3 regions of the Paenibacillus sp. N3/727 genome follow, and region 3 is predicted to be linked to each of the others. Evidence: a T-box and tRNA genes for the amino acid it is inferred to sense, from the RefSeq annotation. Region 3 holds a T-box; the other regions hold tRNA genes.

Region 1 (5,136 bases), 2.3 Mb from region 3:
TCGCCTCCTAAAGAGTAACGGAGGCGCCCCAAGGTTCCCTCAGAATGGTTGGAAATCATTCGAAGAGTGCAAAGGCATAAGGGAGCTTGACTGCGAGACCTACAAGTCGAGCAGGGACGAAAGTCGGGCTTAGTGATCCGGTGGTACCGCATGGAAGGGCCATCGCTCAACGGATAAAAGCTACCCTGGGGATAACAGGCTTATCTCCCCCAAGAGTCCACATCGACGGGGAGGTTTGGCACCTCGATGTCGGCTCATCGCATCCTGGGGCTGAAGTAGGTCCCAAGGGTTGGGCTGTTCGCCCATTAAAGCGGTACGCGAGCTGGGTTCAGAACGTCGTGAGACAGTTCGGTCCCTATCTGTCGTGGGCGTAGGAAATTTGAGAGGAGCTGTCCTTAGTACGAGAGGACCGGGATGGACGTACCGCTGGTGCACCAGTTGTTCCGCCAGGAGCATGGCTGGGTAGCTACGTACGGAAGGGATAAGCGCTGAAAGCATCTAAGCGTGAAGCCCCCCTCAAGATGAGATTTCCCAACTAGTAAGACCCCTTGAAGACGACGAGGTAGATAGGTTGGAGGTGGAAGTGCAGCAATGCATGGAGCTGACCAATACTAATCGGTCGAGGGCTTATCCTAAAAGCTTTACGAAGTAAAGCTACTTCGGAAGCATATGCATGATTCGCAAATGATGTTTCGTATCTAGTTTTCAGGGAGTCAAGATGACTTTTCTAAATCCAAGTGGTTTAAGGAAAGCGCATATGGCTTTCAGCATTTGGCGATGCTGAAACCTGATTTATAGCATTTGAATAACAAATGCCCCGTTTGGTGGCGATAGCGGAAGGGTTCCACGCGTACCCATCCCGAACACGACCGTTAAGCCTTCCAGCGCCGATGGTACTTGGACCGAAGGGTCCCGGGAGAGTAGGACGTCGCCAAGCGGTTACATATTCCCTGATAGCTCAGTTGGTAGAGCACTCGACTGTTAATCGAGTTGTCACAGGTTCGAGTCCTGTTCGGGGAGCCATTACGGAGAGGTGTCCGAGTTGGCCGAAGGAGCACGATTGGAAATCGTGTAGGCGCCAAAAGCGTCTCGAGGGTTCGAATCCCTCTCTCTCCGCCAGCTAGGATTTATATATAAGGCCCGTTGGTCAAGGGGTTAAGACACCTCCCTTTCACGGAGGTAACAGGGGTTCGAATCCCCTACGGGTCACCACTTTCTTAAATGCTTCAGGGATGAAAATCCCATTATCCATACCAATATGGAGGCTTAGCTCAGCTGGGAGAGCATCTGCCTTACAAGCAGAGGGTCGGGGGTTCGAACCCCTCAGCCTCCACCATATATACACCTTTTTAATGACGCGGGGTGGAGCAGTTCGGTAGCTCGTCGGGCTCATAACCCGAAGGTCGTAGGTTCAAATCCTGCCCCCGCAACCAATTTTATCGCTACATAACAGCGATAGTGCCTCGTGGAACTGTGGTGTAGAGGCCTAACATGCCTGCCTGTCACGCAGGAGATCGCGGGTTCGAATCCCGTCAGTTCCGCCATTTTTTACAAGATGTTTAACCATTATTCATGCTTTGCATGAGCCATTAGCTCAGTTGGTAGAGCACCTGACTTTTAATCAGGGTGTCGAAGGTTCGAGTCCTTCATGGCTCACCATCTTTGCTTAAAATGTTTAATTGAATATGTTTTTTTGCGGACGTGGCTCAGCGGTAGAGCATCGCCTTGCCAAGGCGAGGGTCGCGGGTTCGATTCCCGTCGTCCGCTCCATGATTTGCGCCCTTAGCTCAGCTGGATAGAGCGTTTGACTACGAATCAAAAGGCCGGGAGTTCGAATCTCTCAGGGCGCGCCATTTTATTATTAGACTGATTAATAGATGGTAACATCCTCTTCCGAAGAGGTTGTTTTTATTTTAAGCCGGTGTGGCGGAATTGGCAGACGCGCGCGACTCAAAATCGTGAGGGAAACCGTGGGGGTTCGAGTCCCTTCACCGGCATATCATTTTGTTAAACAATCTTGTCATTTTGAGTATATTGATGCTATAATCTTCTTATCGTATCTATATTCTATATCGGGACGTAGCTCAGCTTGGTAGAGCACCTGGTTTGGGACCAGGGGGTCGCATGTTCAAATCGTGTCGTCCCGATTCATGAAGAATCCATTGATCAGAATTTTCTGAGCAATGGATTCTTTTCTGTTATCTCCTATCCTAAAGTCCAAGTTCTTCATGCATGACTGATGAAAAATTTTGAATAAATGGATGATGAACAGGTCAAACTATGAAAAACAATTGGACAGAAGGGGATTAATTTGAATGTTTTCCAGATGAAAAAACAATTCAGGAAACGATGGAGACGATGGAGACGGGCCATATGGACCTGTACTCTCATCTTGATCATAGGGGGCGTTGTCTGGGCTGGTCAGACTTTGCCTGATCAAATGAAAAAACTTTTAACTCAGATGACGGATGACTCACCTATTGCCTTGGAGACACTCAATTATCTACAAAACGGCGGTGATGGAGAGTCAGAGGAACAACGGGTCTTTATGCAGCAGCTGAACGACTCTCAGGAAAAAAGAATAGTACATTTACGAACTTTATATGTATGTGGTGTGGAGGAACAGATACTTGGGAGCCTTGATGCCGACAGTGTATATACACTCCTGAACAACAATCCGGCCTGGAAAGGAAGAATGGATGACAACGGTGAAGTATGGCTAGAAGAAACGGTATCCGATGACTTGTCACCGACCTGCAAGGAACAAGCTTATATGAGTGTCGATACTAATGGAAACCTGACGCTTTTTGACGGACCTCCACAAGAAGAAAAGGTGCTGAGAACCTTTTTTCAGCTGGATATCGATTCGATGGAATCGTCTTTGCCAAAAGATGTGTTAAAACAACTGCAGGATGGCATACGGATTCAAGATATCGATGAGTATAACAGCGTGCTGTCGACGTTTAGTGATTATGCAAGGGATATGGCTGAAAATGTAATGAAAGCTCATTGATACGATCTGAGCTTTTTATTGAAAGAGCTGCTAAGTGATGAATATTAGGAGACGCCTTAGGTGTCTCCTTATTTGCGTATGCAGAAAGTTTGGATGGATGGAAAGGTTCAAAGTTTTTCCTCATTTGATGCCGATCTTTTGTTATAATGGGGAGAACGATACATATGTTCGCTTCAGAGGAGAGATTAGGTTTGCGCATATTGGGAATCGACCCCGGAATCGCGATTGTCGGTTTCGGGTTTGTAGATAAGGTAGGTAGCAAGGTAACACCGGTTCAATACGGATGTATCCAGACAGAAGCACATACTCCTGAGGAAGAGCGGCTGAATCATGTATATGAAGGCATGGTACAATTGATCGATAAGTATCAACCGGAAGCGGTCGCATTTGAGAAATTGTTTTTCAACAGGAATGTTACGACGGCCATGTCCGTCTCTCAAGCGCGTGGCGTGCTTATTTTAGCTGCAGTACAGCGGGGGCTGCCTATCGCCGAATATACACCGATGCAGGTTAAGCAGGCGATTGTAGGGTACGGAAAAGCTGAAAAGAAGCAGGTACAGGAAATGGTGAGAATGTTCTTGAAGTTGCAAAGTGTTCCAAAGCCTGATGATGTGGCGGATGCACTGGCGGTAGCCATTTGCCATGCCCATTCGTATACATTGAATTCAAAGTTAAATGAGGTACTGCGAAAATGATAGATTTTTTACGGGGACAGCTTGTCCATATTGAAAATGAATATATTGTTCTAGACGTCCAGGGTGTTGGATATCGTGTATTTTGCCCGAATCCGTTCGCCTTTGCTAAAGTCGAAGGACCGATTACGGTTTTCACCCACCATCATGTGCGTGAAGATGCTATGCTGCTATTCGGCTTTCCGACAAGAGAGGAACAGAAGCTTTTCAGAAAGCTTATCGAGGTTTCGGGTATCGGTCCGCGTGTTGCCCTAGGTATTTTGGGAGGCGGATCGCCTGATCATGTCGTGTCGGCTATTTACCAGGAGAACATTTCTTTTCTCGTGAAGTTGCCGGGTATTGGTAAAAAAACAGCTCAGCGGATGATCTTAGACCTGAAGGATAAACTAGATGGTTTTGGAAGTGTTGCATACACCACGGGTCTGTTTGCGGTTAATGACATCGAGCCGGACGATAGCTCGGCATGGGCTGAAGCACGCGAGGGATTGAAGGCTCTTGGTTATACGGATGGTGAGCTGGATAAGGTATGGCTTAAAATTAAGGAAACAACAGCAGGAGAATCTGTGGATGTATTGATGAAACGGGCACTGCAGCTATTATATGCCGGTTAAGATGTCGGTTACTGAAAGGAGTTGTTGAGCAATGGATGACCGTATCATAACGGCCAACTTGATGATGGAGGATCAGGCTGTAGAACTTAGTCTGCGTCCCCGTTACTTAGCAGAGTATATTGGCCAGAACCAGGTCAAAGAAAATTTGCATATATACATTGAAGCAGCCAAAATGCGTAAAGAAGCTTTGGACCACGTGCTTTTGTACGGACCACCGGGTCTCGGAAAAACGACTCTTGCGAACATTATTGCTAATGAGCTGGGTGTCAGTCTGCGAACCACATCTGGACCTGCGATTGAACGTCCGGGAGATTTAGCAGCCCTTCTTACAAATCTACAGGAAGGGGATGTGCTGTTCATTGATGAAATTCATCGTCTGCACCGTACTGTTGAGGAGGTCATGTATCCGGCGATGGAAGATTTTGCTCTGGATATTATGATTGGGAAGGGTCCGAGTGCACGTTCCGTTCGACTTGACCTGCCGCCTTTTACGTTAATCGGTGCTACTACCCGCGCAGGACTGTTGTCTGCACCGCTCCGGGACCGCTTTGGTGTAGTAAGCCGCTTGGAATTTTACACGGTGGACGAGCTGAGTTATATCGTATCCCGGGGTGCTGATATTTTGGGAATAGAAATATTGGGGGAGGCCTCCAATGAGATTGCGCTGCGTTCAAGGGGGACACCAAGGATAGCTAACCGTCTTTTAAAGCGTGTGCGTGACTACGCACAGGTACGTGGCGATGGTATGATTACACCGGATATTGCCCAAGAAGCGCTTAAAATGCTTCAGGTGGATCCGATGGGGCTGGATTTGGTCGAC
Region 2 (5,136 bases), 1.5 Mb from region 3:
TATTTACTCCTTTCCGCTGTTATTCAGCTTCTCCTTCAAACGGGCAAGCTCGCGATCCAACACGGTCGAAACACTTTCACCAGTCTGAACCAGATACTCTTGGCCCATTTTACGAATGTCGCGGAGACTCTTTGCTTCAAGCTCCCAATCGTTGAGACGGTCATCCAACCGGTTGAACATTTTCGGTACATCTTGGCCACCATAAGATCCTGTACGCTCATTCATTTTTTGCTGAAGTCGCAGTGTCTCCATCCGAGCAACATAATACTGACGCTTACTGTATACCGACTGATATTCCATACGAAGCTCACCCAGCTGTTCTTCTACTTCTCTGAGCGATTCGCGGCTGGTCATTAACAGCCCCTCATACTGTTCAATCTTTTCTTCATAGATCAGTTTTTCTTGAAGAGCCAGTTTCGCCAAATGGTCTTCCCCAGCTTTCAGTGCCAGAAGTGCTTGTTCTTCCCGTTTGTTCTTCATCGTCTCAGCTTGGCTTACCTGCAGCTTCAATTGTCGTGTATGAGACTCACACTGTTGCAGTAGCTTCTCAGCCTCCGTAATGTCCCGCCGGGTAGAATGTAGAAACTGATCAATCAATCGAACTGGATCCTGACTTTGTTCAAGCTTCTCATTTAGAGTGGCAGCCGTGATGTCCCTTATGCGTCGAAAAACACTCATATTTTCTTTATCCTCCTCTTCTATCAAGTTCATTATGTTACAGGTTTATTAGTAGTAACGACGGCCATTTCCACCTTTAAATCGGGACACTCCGTAGACGATCAAGACAATCCCAAGTATCGGACCGAACAGCCAGGAAAGCTTACCGATCAGCGACAATACGCCGATACCTAGTATGATCCAGCCGAAGAACGTGTTACCGCGGCGGATTCCGTAATAGCCAAGTGCGATCATCGCCAGTGGTATCAGTAAGCTGAACAACCATCCAAGGAATGGACCGAATACGCCAAGTAATACTAACGCGCCCAAACCAATAAGGAGGATTCCCATTCCATTATCTTTTGTGCTTCTCATTTATACACCGCCTTTCCGTCTTATTTATCATTCGTTTGTGACTTGTTCAACCTTATGACCTTATTTTAGGTTATTTCTATTCAATCTAAAACGGACCCTGGACGGTTTTTCATCCTCGACCTAAGTCGGGGAAGGGATAAGACCTCAGTCTAAACACGACTACAACAAATAGCGAATAACAGCACCATGCCATCATTCGCAGTTCTTACTATTGCTGCTTATCCGTTTATTCTTCCGCCATAACATCATTAGGAACGTATGAAAGTGAAAGTATCCAATATCTCACTCTCTAGCCTCTTTACTCTATAGTAAAAATATGGGCCGTGCGTAACCCCCAACGCCACACTGCGCGTTGTATGACCGCGCTCAACCACAGAACACAAAAAAAGAACGTGGATAATATCCACGTTCTTTTTGATGATGCCGGTGAAGGGACTCGAACCCCCACGGTTTCCCTCACGATTTTGAGTCGCGCGCGTCTGCCAATTCCGCCACACCGGCTTACTTAATGGCGTGCCCTAAGAGATTCGAACTCCTGACCTTTTGATTCGTAGTCAAACGCTCTATCCAGCTGAGCTAAGGGCACATAGTTATAATGGAGGCGCCACCCAGATTCGAACTGGGGATAAAGCTTTTGCAGAGCTGTGCCTTACCACTTGGCTATGGCGCCAAAAACAAAAATGGAGCGGACGACGGGAATCGAACCCGCGACCCTCGCCTTGGCAAGGCGATGCTCTACCGCTGAGCCACGTCCGCATAAAAATCAATGGCTGGGGATATAGGATTCGAACCTATGCATGACGGAGTCAAAGTCCGTTGCCTTACCGCTTGGCTAATCCCCAATATGACTTTTGAAAAATATGGGGCGATCGATGGGACTTGAACCCACGAATGCCGGAGCCACAGACCGGTGCGTTAACCCCTTCGCCACGACCGCCATATTCAAAATCATAGTTCTATTGGCAGGGGCAGCAGGAATTGAACCCACACTAACGGTTTTGGAGACCGCTGTTCTACCTTTAAACTATGCCCCTATAAAACTGGTGGAGGATGATGGATTCGAACCACCGAACTCGGACGAGAACAGATTTACAGTCTGCTGCGTTTGGCCACTTCGCTAATCCTCCATGTGGTGCCGGCGAGAGGACTTGAACCCCCAACCTACTGATTACAAGTCAGTTGCTCTACCAGTTGAGCTACACCGGCGTATACAGTTGTTAAAACAAATGGTGGCTCGGGACGGAATCGAACCGCCGACACGAGGATTTTCAGTCCTCTGCTCTACCGACTGAGCTACCGAGCCATAAAAGCTCTTTCGGTTATAATGAAGAATGGCGGAACTGACGGGATTCGAACCCGCGATCTCCTGCGTGACAGGCAGGCATGTTAGGCCTCTACACCACAGTTCCACAAGGCACTATCGCTGTTATATAGCGATATAATTGGTTGCGGGGGCAGGATTTGAACCTACGACCTTCGGGTTATGAGCCCGACGAGCTACCGAACTGCTCCACCCCGCGTCATTAAAAGGTGTATATATGGTGGAGGCTGAGGGGTTCGAACCCCCGACCCTCTGCTTGTAAGGCAGATGCTCTCCCAGCTGAGCTAAGCCTCCATAATTAAACCGACTTTTATCTTATCAAATTACTACTCACTTATCAAGAGTTAATCTTGCATAAAAACCTGAAGCAAGCAAATAAATGGTGACCCGTAGGGGATACTCTCACTTTGTTCGAGACTGCGAAGTATTCCTATCGATGTCTATGCTTCGACGAACCATTGGGATTCTCATCCCCAGAAGCAAGCAAATAAATGGTGACCCGTAGGGGATTCGAACCCCTGTTACCTCCGTGAAAGGGAGGTGTCTTAACCCCTTGACCAACGGGCCTTACTGAAATATATAGTGGCGGAGAGAGAGGGATTCGAACCCTCGAGACGCTTTTGGCGCCTACACGATTTCCAATCGTGCTCCTTCGGCCAACTCGGACACCTCTCCATAAATGGCTCCCCGAACAGGACTCGAACCTGTGACAACTCGATTAACAGTCGAGTGCTCTACCAACTGAGCTATCAGGGAACATTATTCAATTCAAGTGTTTAATCACTTGAAAACTAGATACGAAACGTTATTTGCGAATATTTAGGATAAGCCCTCGACCGATTAGTATTGGTCAGCTCCATGCATTGCTGCACTTCCACCTCCAACCTATCTACCTCGTCGTCTTCAAGGGGTCTTACTAATTGGGAAATCTCATCTTGAGGGGGGCTTCACGCTTAGATGCTTTCAGCGCTTATCCCTTCCGTACGTAGCTACCCAGCCATGCTCCTGGCGGAACAACTGGTGCACCAGCGGTACGTCCATCCCGGTCCTCTCGTACTAAGGACAGCTCCTCTCAAATTTCCTACGCCCACGACAGATAGGGACCGAACTGTCTCACGACGTTCTGAACCCAGCTCGCGTACCGCTTTAATGGGCGAACAGCCCAACCCTTGGGACCTACTTCAGCCCCAGGATGCGATGAGCCGACATCGAGGTGCCAAACCTCCCCGTCGATGTGGACTCTTGGGGGAGATAAGCCTGTTATCCCCAGGGTAGCTTTTATCCGTTGAGCGATGGCCCTTCCATGCGGTACCACCGGATCACTAAGCCCGACTTTCGTCCCTGCTCGACTTGTAGGTCTCGCAGTCAAGCTCCCTTATGCCTTTGCACTCTTCGAATGATTTCCAACCATTCTGAGGGAACCTTGGGGCGCCTCCGTTACTCTTTAGGAGGCGACCGCCCCAGTCAAACTGCCCACCAGACACTGTCCCCGCACCGGTTCACGGTACTAGGTTAGAACCTAGATACGATCAGGGTGGTATCCCAACGGCGCCTCCACAGAAGCTTGCGCTCCTGTTTCTTAGGCTCCCACCTATCCTGTACAGATCGTACCCAAATCCAATATCAAGCTGCAGTAAAGCTCCATGGGGTCTTTCCGTCTTGTCGCGGGTAACCTGCATCTTCACAGGTATTAAAATTTCACCGGATCTCTCGTTGAGACAGCGCCCAAATCGTTACGCCATTCGTGCGGGTCAGAATTTACCTGACAAGGAATTTCGCTACCTTAGGACCGTTATAGTTACGGCCGCCGTTTACTGGGGCTTCGGTTCATAGCTTCGGATTGCTCCTAACCACTCCCCTTAACCTTCCAGCACCGGGCAGGCGTCAGCCCGTATACTTCGCCTTACGGCTTCGCACAGACCTGTGTTTTTGTTAAACAGTCGCTTGGGCCTTTTCACTGCGGCCCCCTCGTGCTATTCACACTACCGGGGCACCCCTTCTCCCGAAGTTACGGGGTCATTTTGCCGAGTTCCTTAACGAGAGTTCTTCCGCGCGCCTTAGAATTCTCTTCTCGCCTACCTGTGTCGGTTTGCGGTACGGGCACCTTCACCTGACTAGAGGCTTTTCTTGGCAGTGTGAGATCATGACCTTCGCTACTATAATTTTCACTCCCCATCACAGCCCAGCCTTAATGATGTGCGGATTTGCCTACACATCAGCCTCACTGCTTGGACGGACATCCATCAGTCCGCGTCACTACCCTCCTGCGTCACCCCATCGTTCATAACGGTTTACGGTGGTACAGGAATTTCAACCTGTTGTCCTTCGATTACGCCTTTCGGCCTCACCTTAGGTCCCGACTTACCCTGAGCGGACGAACCTTCCTCAGGAAACCTTGGGCTTTCGGCGGATCAGATTCTCACTGATCTTTTCGTTACTCATACCGGCATTCTCACTTGTATGCTGTCCAGCGCTCCTTACGGTACACCTTCAACCTACATACAACGCTCCCCTACCCCTGATGCAAAAGCATCAAGCCATAGCTTCGGTGGTGTGTTTAGCCCCGTTACATTTTCGGCGCAGAGTCACTCGACCAGTGAGCTATTACGCACTCTTTAAATGGTGGCTGCTTCTAAGCCAACATCCTGGTTGTCTGTGCAACTCCACATCCTTTCCCACTTAACACACACTTGGGGACCTTAGCTGATGGTCTGGGCTGTTTCCCTCTTGACAATGGATCTTAGCACTCACTGTCTGACTCCCGGATATAAGTCTATGGCATT
Region 3 (5,136 bases):
CTCAGCCTTTCTGCGTTGCCGAAGCGTTTACCGGAACAAAAGGAGAGTCAGTCAGTCTTCAGGACACATTATCGGATGTCCAATTGATTCTTAATGGAAGTATAGATCACATCCCGGTTGAAAGCCTAAATTTCATTGGCAGGCTCCCGTAAGGGCGCATCTTGTATTGACATATCCTGAATAATCCAGTTATACTTCAAGAGTCGTACATGTAACTAAAATCAATAACATTTTGAAATGAGGAGGAAGGATATATGTTCTTTTTGTCTACTGTTTTAATTCGGAAAATGGGATAGGCGGGAGAAGTCTGCCCATTTATAGCTATTCCAACCGAAGAACAGTAGATCGAGAACGTCATTCTTCCTTGTCTATACAATGACATATTGTAATGGGTAGGGTGTGTTCACCTTACCCATTTTTTGTTGTTTTCAAATTGAATATCGTTCTTTCCTATTGCTCTTCCGGTTGGCTTCAGAATTGAAACCTAAGGAGAGAGTAAGGATGAGTATTGTAAACGTAGAACAGCTTAAGCATACGTATGGAGATAAACAACTTTTTAACGGACTGGATTTCCGTCTGCTGCAAGGCGAACACGCAGGATTGGTCGGAAGCAACGGGGCTGGCAAATCAACGCTGCTTCGCATGCTGACAGAAGAGATCATTCCGGATTCCGGTTCGGTTACCTGGCTACCGGGAGTGAAGGTTGGTTTCCTCCAGCAGCATCTAGATTTGAAAGCCGGAACAACGGTGTTGGAAGCATTACAGGATGTATTCCGTCATCTGTACGATCAGGAGCGGAAAATGCTTCAATTGGCAGAGCAAATGTCTTCTGCTTCAGGGGATATGGAATCACTATTAACGCAGTATGGGAAGATTCAGAGCAGCCTAGAGCATAGTGGCTTCTATTATTTGGATTTACAAATTCAAGAGGTTGCAGCTGGATTAGGCATACTGGATCTCGGGATAGACCGTGATGTCAGTGAACTGAGCGGAGGCCAGCGCACCAAGTTGCTGCTAGGAAAGCTTTTGCTGGATCAACCGGATGTGTTGCTGCTTGATGAACCGACAAACTACTTGGATGATGTGCATATAGAGTGGTTAACTGCATATCTGAAACGTTATGAGTCAGCTTATCTCGTTGTGTCTCATGATGAGAAATTCATGAATGAAGTAACGAGTACGATTTTCCATTTGGAGCATCAGACGATCAAGCGATATCCTGGAAACTATATCGCTTTTCAAAACCGATATGAGCTGAGCCGTAACCAATTGCAAGAAGCTTATGTACGGCAGCAGAAGGAAATTGGAAGGCTTGAAAGTTATGTTCAGAAGAACCGAAACCGTAATGCTAAACAGGCGAAGAGCAGAGAAAAAATGCTGGACAAAATTCAGCGCATCGAGATCCAGAAAACAGCACCTAAACCCCGCTTTAAGTTTACAGTGAACAAAGAACCTGTTAACAAGATTATTGAGACGAAGCATCTTCAGGTTGGTTATACCCACCCACTGTTTAGTCCAAAAGATCTTATGATTAAGCGGGGGGAGAAGATCGCAATAACCGGTCATAACGGAATCGGTAAATCAACCATGCTAAAAACATTGCTTGGTAATATTGCTCCACTCAGCGGTTCTTTACAGATGGGCGATGGTGTTCATCCTGCTTATTATGCGCAGGAACACGAAGCTTATCAAGAGACGCCACTTGAACATTTATGGAGCTACCGACCTGATCTCACGCAAAAAGAAATCAGGCAGACGCTGGCGAGTGCCGGATTGACCGATAAGCATATAAGGCGTTCGATATCGATGCTAAGTGGTGGTGAACAGGCGAAGGTGCGTTTGAGCAAGCTGATGATCACACCGGGCAATGTACTTGTGCTTGATGAACCGACCAACCATCTTGACGTCAATGGTAAAGAATCATTGAAAGACGCTTTATCCAAATATACCGGTACCATTGTGCTTGTCTCGCACGAGCCTGATTTTTATCTGGACTGGGTAACACAGGTGTGGTCCGTACAGGATTGGTGTTAAATTCGAGAAACTACAGTATGATTTTGGAGCTTCAAGATAAGCAGCTATCTGCTGATCAGATTAACGAAATATACACTAGAATATCGGTCATAGAAGCCTAAAGCTGTTTATCAAGACATCTTCATTGACAAAATAACGAAAAGTGATAAATGGGCGGGAATTCGTCTAAAATAAGGTTGACATCGTTCAATGTTATCCTTATGATAACCATTAACTTGAATATTTTATGAAAAAGCAATGAAGAGAAAGAGTACTATGGTGATATCTTTGAACAGAGAGCTCCGGTAGCTGAAAAGGAGTAAAGAAGATCCGTGGGAATATGGTCTCTGAGCTGCGCATCGAACCCCGATTGGGATGTAGGCTGCGCCGGAACCCGCATCCGTTAACATGCTAGGGTATACTCGCGTAATTACGCGCCGTACCTGAAGAGGTGAATGCCGCGAGGCATTTATAAAATTGGGTGGTACCACGTGAGCAGAGCTCTCGTCCCTTTGGGATGAGGGCTTTTTTTGTTGTCTAAAAATTAAGGAGGAATCAAAGATGGCAAATATTTATATTGGCGGTGCATGGCCGTATGCTAACGGATCGTTGCACCTCGGCAGGCTTTCAAGTTTATTACCTGGTGATGTACTGGCACGTTATTTTCGCGTAAAAGGTGAGAAAGTACTATATGTTTCGGGCAGTGATTGTCACGGTACACCTGTTGCGGTTCAGGCTGATAAAGAAGGCATATCACCGTCGGATTATGCAAGCAGGTACCATGATGAATTTCTGGAATGTTTCAATAAACTGGGGTTTTCGTATGATTTGTACACACGTACCGACACCGCCAACCACCATCAGGTAGTTAAGGAACTGTTCTTAAAGCTGCTCGACAACGAATATTTGTATAGAAAAACAATACAGCAATCCTACTGCGAGACCGATGGGAGGTTTTTGCCGGACCGTTATGTAGAAGGAACTTGTCCTGTGTGCGGACAACGGGCGCGAGGAGATCAGTGCGATTATTGCTCCACCTTGCTGGACCCTTCCGATTTGAGTGAGAGAACGTGCAAATTATGTGGATCAACTCCGGTAGAGCGGCCAACCGAACATTACTATATTGCTTTAACCCGATTACAGTCTGAATTGGAGGAGTATGCGGTTCATGCACAAGGATGGAGAGAGAACGCAAAGCAATTGACCAAAAGATATTTGGAGGAGGGGCTTCAAGACCGTGCAGCGACAAGGGACTTGTCTTGGGGAGTCGATGTTCCTGTCAGTGGATTCGAGGACAAGAAAATCTATGTATGGATTGAAGCCGTCAGTGGGTACTTGTCTGCAAGCAAACAGTGGGCTGAAGAAACGGGAGGTAACTGGGAGCAGTTCTGGCTTGAAGGGGAAGACAGCATTGTATCGTATTATGTACATGGCAAGGATAACGTACCTTTTCATACGTTGATTTGGCCTGCAATATTATTGGGGACTGGTGGACATCATCTGCCGGATCATATCATTTCCTGTGAATACATGACTCTCGAGGGAAAGAAATTCTCTACCAGTCGGAATTGGGCGGTATGGGTTCCTGATTTACTGAGCCGGTATGATCCGGATACGATTCGTTATTTTCTCATTGCAAACGGACCTGAAAAGCGGGATACCGACTTCTCATGGAGGGAGTTCATTCACAGTCACAATGGTGAGCTGCTCGGAGCTTACGGTAATCTGGTGAACCGAACCTTGGCTTTTATTGTAAAATCTTTCGACGGAGAAGTTCCGGAAGGGGAATTGTCGGAAGAATGGCGAATTACGATAGAGGAACTGTATTTGAAATCCGGGGCACTTATTGAAGACGGAAAGCTTAAAGAAGCACTGGAGTATATCTTTGCTGGTGTTCGCAAGGCCAATAAATATTTTGATGAACAAAAGCCGTGGATTCAAATAAAAGACCAACGGGAGGCATGCGAACAAACGTTATTTACTTGTGTGCAGATCATTGCCAATTTGTCGCAGCTGCTTCATCCATTCATCCCCTTTTCATGTGAGAAGGTAAGAAGGTTCCTGAATTTAGCGCAGCCGTCCTGGAAGATGATAAATGTACCCGTTCAGCAGAGTATAACCGATCTAGAATTGCTGTTTGAGCGCATTGATGTCAGTCGGATCGAGGAGGAAACCAACCTCTTGAATAAACAGTTGCTGGATTCTAACTAGAAAAAGAGAGTTCTATGCTCATTTTGGCAGTCCAGAAGGAGTAGGAGAGAAGAATAATGAATCGAATTGTAAAAGGTACGGGTTGAAGAAAAAGCTTAGACTGCATTTTGGTTGAAAGCCATGTTCTGCTATAATACTTTCATACATACAGATTAACGAAAATTATAGTTTGGGGGCTGCTGTGCTGATTAGGATGAACAAGTTTTATAAACTATGTATTGGTATCATATTGGTTTTGGTCATTATATATTTGGGGTCGCTTGTAAGTTTCGTTTTTAAACCCATCATTGCATTATTCAGTCTGCTTATCGTTGTTCCAGTCTTGCTGGCAGGGTTCTTTTATTACTTGCTCCGTCCAGTGGTTGATTTCTTGGAGAAGCGTAAGCTGAAACGTTCATTGGCTATTTTGCTTATTTATGTTGTGATCGCGATTTTGCTCGTCGCTTTTATTTGGGGAGTATGGCCTTCACTTAGCAAACAGATCATTGCTTTAAAGGAAAACGCACCAAGTCTGTTCATAGCACTAGCCAATGAGCTGGAGAAGTTGAAGGAAAACACGTTTCTTTCTAATCTATTCCCGGAAGATACCAACAGACTTGATCAAGTTACAGATTATTTGAATAAAGGTTTTTCATTTCTGACAAATTACATGACGGGATTGTTTTCTTTTGTCTCGAATTTCGCAATTATTTTGTTCACCTTTCCAATCTTCCTATTCTATATGCTAAAAGAGGGGGGGAAGTTTGGCCAGAAAATTGTTAGCTTTATGCCGAATCGTTTTCGTGACGAAGGAACCGAGATGATGAACGACATTGACAAGGTGCTAAGCAGCTTTATTATGGGTAGAGTTTTAGTTAATGTGGCGCTTGGTGTACTGATGTATATTGGATTTATCATCATCGGTTTGCCTTA

The links. A T-box is a leader RNA that pairs with one kind of tRNA and senses whether it is charged. The one in region 3 lies ahead of metG (methionine--tRNA ligase), so its partner is inferred to be a tRNA-Met.
Region 1: it has a tRNA-Met gene. The T-box ahead of metG (methionine--tRNA ligase) is inferred to sense a tRNA for this amino acid. The anticodon was not compared.
Region 2: it has a tRNA-Met gene. The T-box ahead of metG (methionine--tRNA ligase) is inferred to sense a tRNA for this amino acid. The anticodon was not compared.

What each region holds. Positions count from the first base shown of each region.
Region 1 is NZ_CP093336.1:1,686,042-1,691,177, forward strand. Features, by position in the region: rRNA gene MNQ98_RS07495 (23S ribosomal RNA) at 1-635, shown strand, start outside; rRNA gene rrf (5S ribosomal RNA) at 821-937, shown strand; tRNA gene MNQ98_RS07505 (tRNA-Asn) at 948-1,023, shown strand; tRNA gene MNQ98_RS07510 (tRNA-Ser) at 1,028-1,119, shown strand; tRNA gene MNQ98_RS07515 (tRNA-Glu) at 1,138-1,212, shown strand; tRNA gene MNQ98_RS07520 (tRNA-Val) at 1,261-1,336, shown strand; tRNA gene MNQ98_RS07525 (tRNA-Met) at 1,357-1,433, shown strand; tRNA gene MNQ98_RS07530 (tRNA-Asp) at 1,468-1,544, shown strand; tRNA gene MNQ98_RS07535 (tRNA-Lys) at 1,584-1,659, shown strand; tRNA gene MNQ98_RS07540 (tRNA-Gly) at 1,696-1,770, shown strand; tRNA gene MNQ98_RS07545 (tRNA-Arg) at 1,777-1,853, shown strand; tRNA gene MNQ98_RS07550 (tRNA-Leu) at 1,918-1,997, shown strand; tRNA gene MNQ98_RS07555 (tRNA-Pro) at 2,074-2,147, shown strand; gene MNQ98_RS07560 (BofC C-terminal domain-containing protein) at 2,312-3,013, shown strand; gene ruvC (crossover junction endodeoxyribonuclease RuvC) at 3,205-3,708, shown strand; gene ruvA (Holliday junction branch migration protein RuvA) at 3,705-4,316, shown strand; gene ruvB (Holliday junction branch migration DNA helicase RuvB) at 4,348-5,136, shown strand, end outside.
Region 2 is NZ_CP093336.1:5,469,305-5,474,440, forward strand. Features, by position in the region: gene MNQ98_RS25475 (PspC domain-containing protein) at 1-1, opposite strand, end outside; gene MNQ98_RS25480 (PspA/IM30 family protein) at 4-678, opposite strand; gene MNQ98_RS25485 (hypothetical protein) at 727-1,032, opposite strand; tRNA gene MNQ98_RS25490 (tRNA-Leu) at 1,454-1,533, opposite strand; tRNA gene MNQ98_RS25495 (tRNA-Arg) at 1,542-1,618, opposite strand; tRNA gene MNQ98_RS25500 (tRNA-Cys) at 1,629-1,702, opposite strand; tRNA gene MNQ98_RS25505 (tRNA-Gly) at 1,714-1,788, opposite strand; tRNA gene MNQ98_RS25510 (tRNA-Gln) at 1,800-1,874, opposite strand; tRNA gene MNQ98_RS25515 (tRNA-His) at 1,894-1,969, opposite strand; tRNA gene MNQ98_RS25520 (tRNA-Trp) at 1,993-2,066, opposite strand; tRNA gene MNQ98_RS25525 (tRNA-Tyr) at 2,074-2,159, opposite strand; tRNA gene MNQ98_RS25530 (tRNA-Thr) at 2,163-2,238, opposite strand; tRNA gene MNQ98_RS25535 (tRNA-Phe) at 2,260-2,335, opposite strand; tRNA gene MNQ98_RS25540 (tRNA-Asp) at 2,365-2,441, opposite strand; tRNA gene MNQ98_RS25545 (tRNA-Met) at 2,476-2,552, opposite strand; tRNA gene MNQ98_RS25550 (tRNA-Val) at 2,572-2,647, opposite strand; tRNA gene MNQ98_RS25555 (tRNA-Glu) at 2,846-2,920, opposite strand; tRNA gene MNQ98_RS25560 (tRNA-Ser) at 2,937-3,028, opposite strand; tRNA gene MNQ98_RS25565 (tRNA-Asn) at 3,034-3,109, opposite strand; rRNA gene MNQ98_RS25570 (23S ribosomal RNA) at 3,174-5,136, opposite strand, start outside.
Region 3 is NZ_CP093336.1:3,937,218-3,942,353, reverse strand. Features, by position in the region: gene MNQ98_RS18030 (P-loop NTPase family protein) at 1-152, shown strand, start outside; gene MNQ98_RS18025 (ABC-F family ATP-binding cassette domain-containing protein) at 502-2,034, shown strand; T-box leader at 2,263-2,528, shown strand; gene metG (methionine--tRNA ligase) at 2,575-4,224, shown strand; gene MNQ98_RS18015 (AI-2E family transporter) at 4,409-5,136, shown strand, end outside.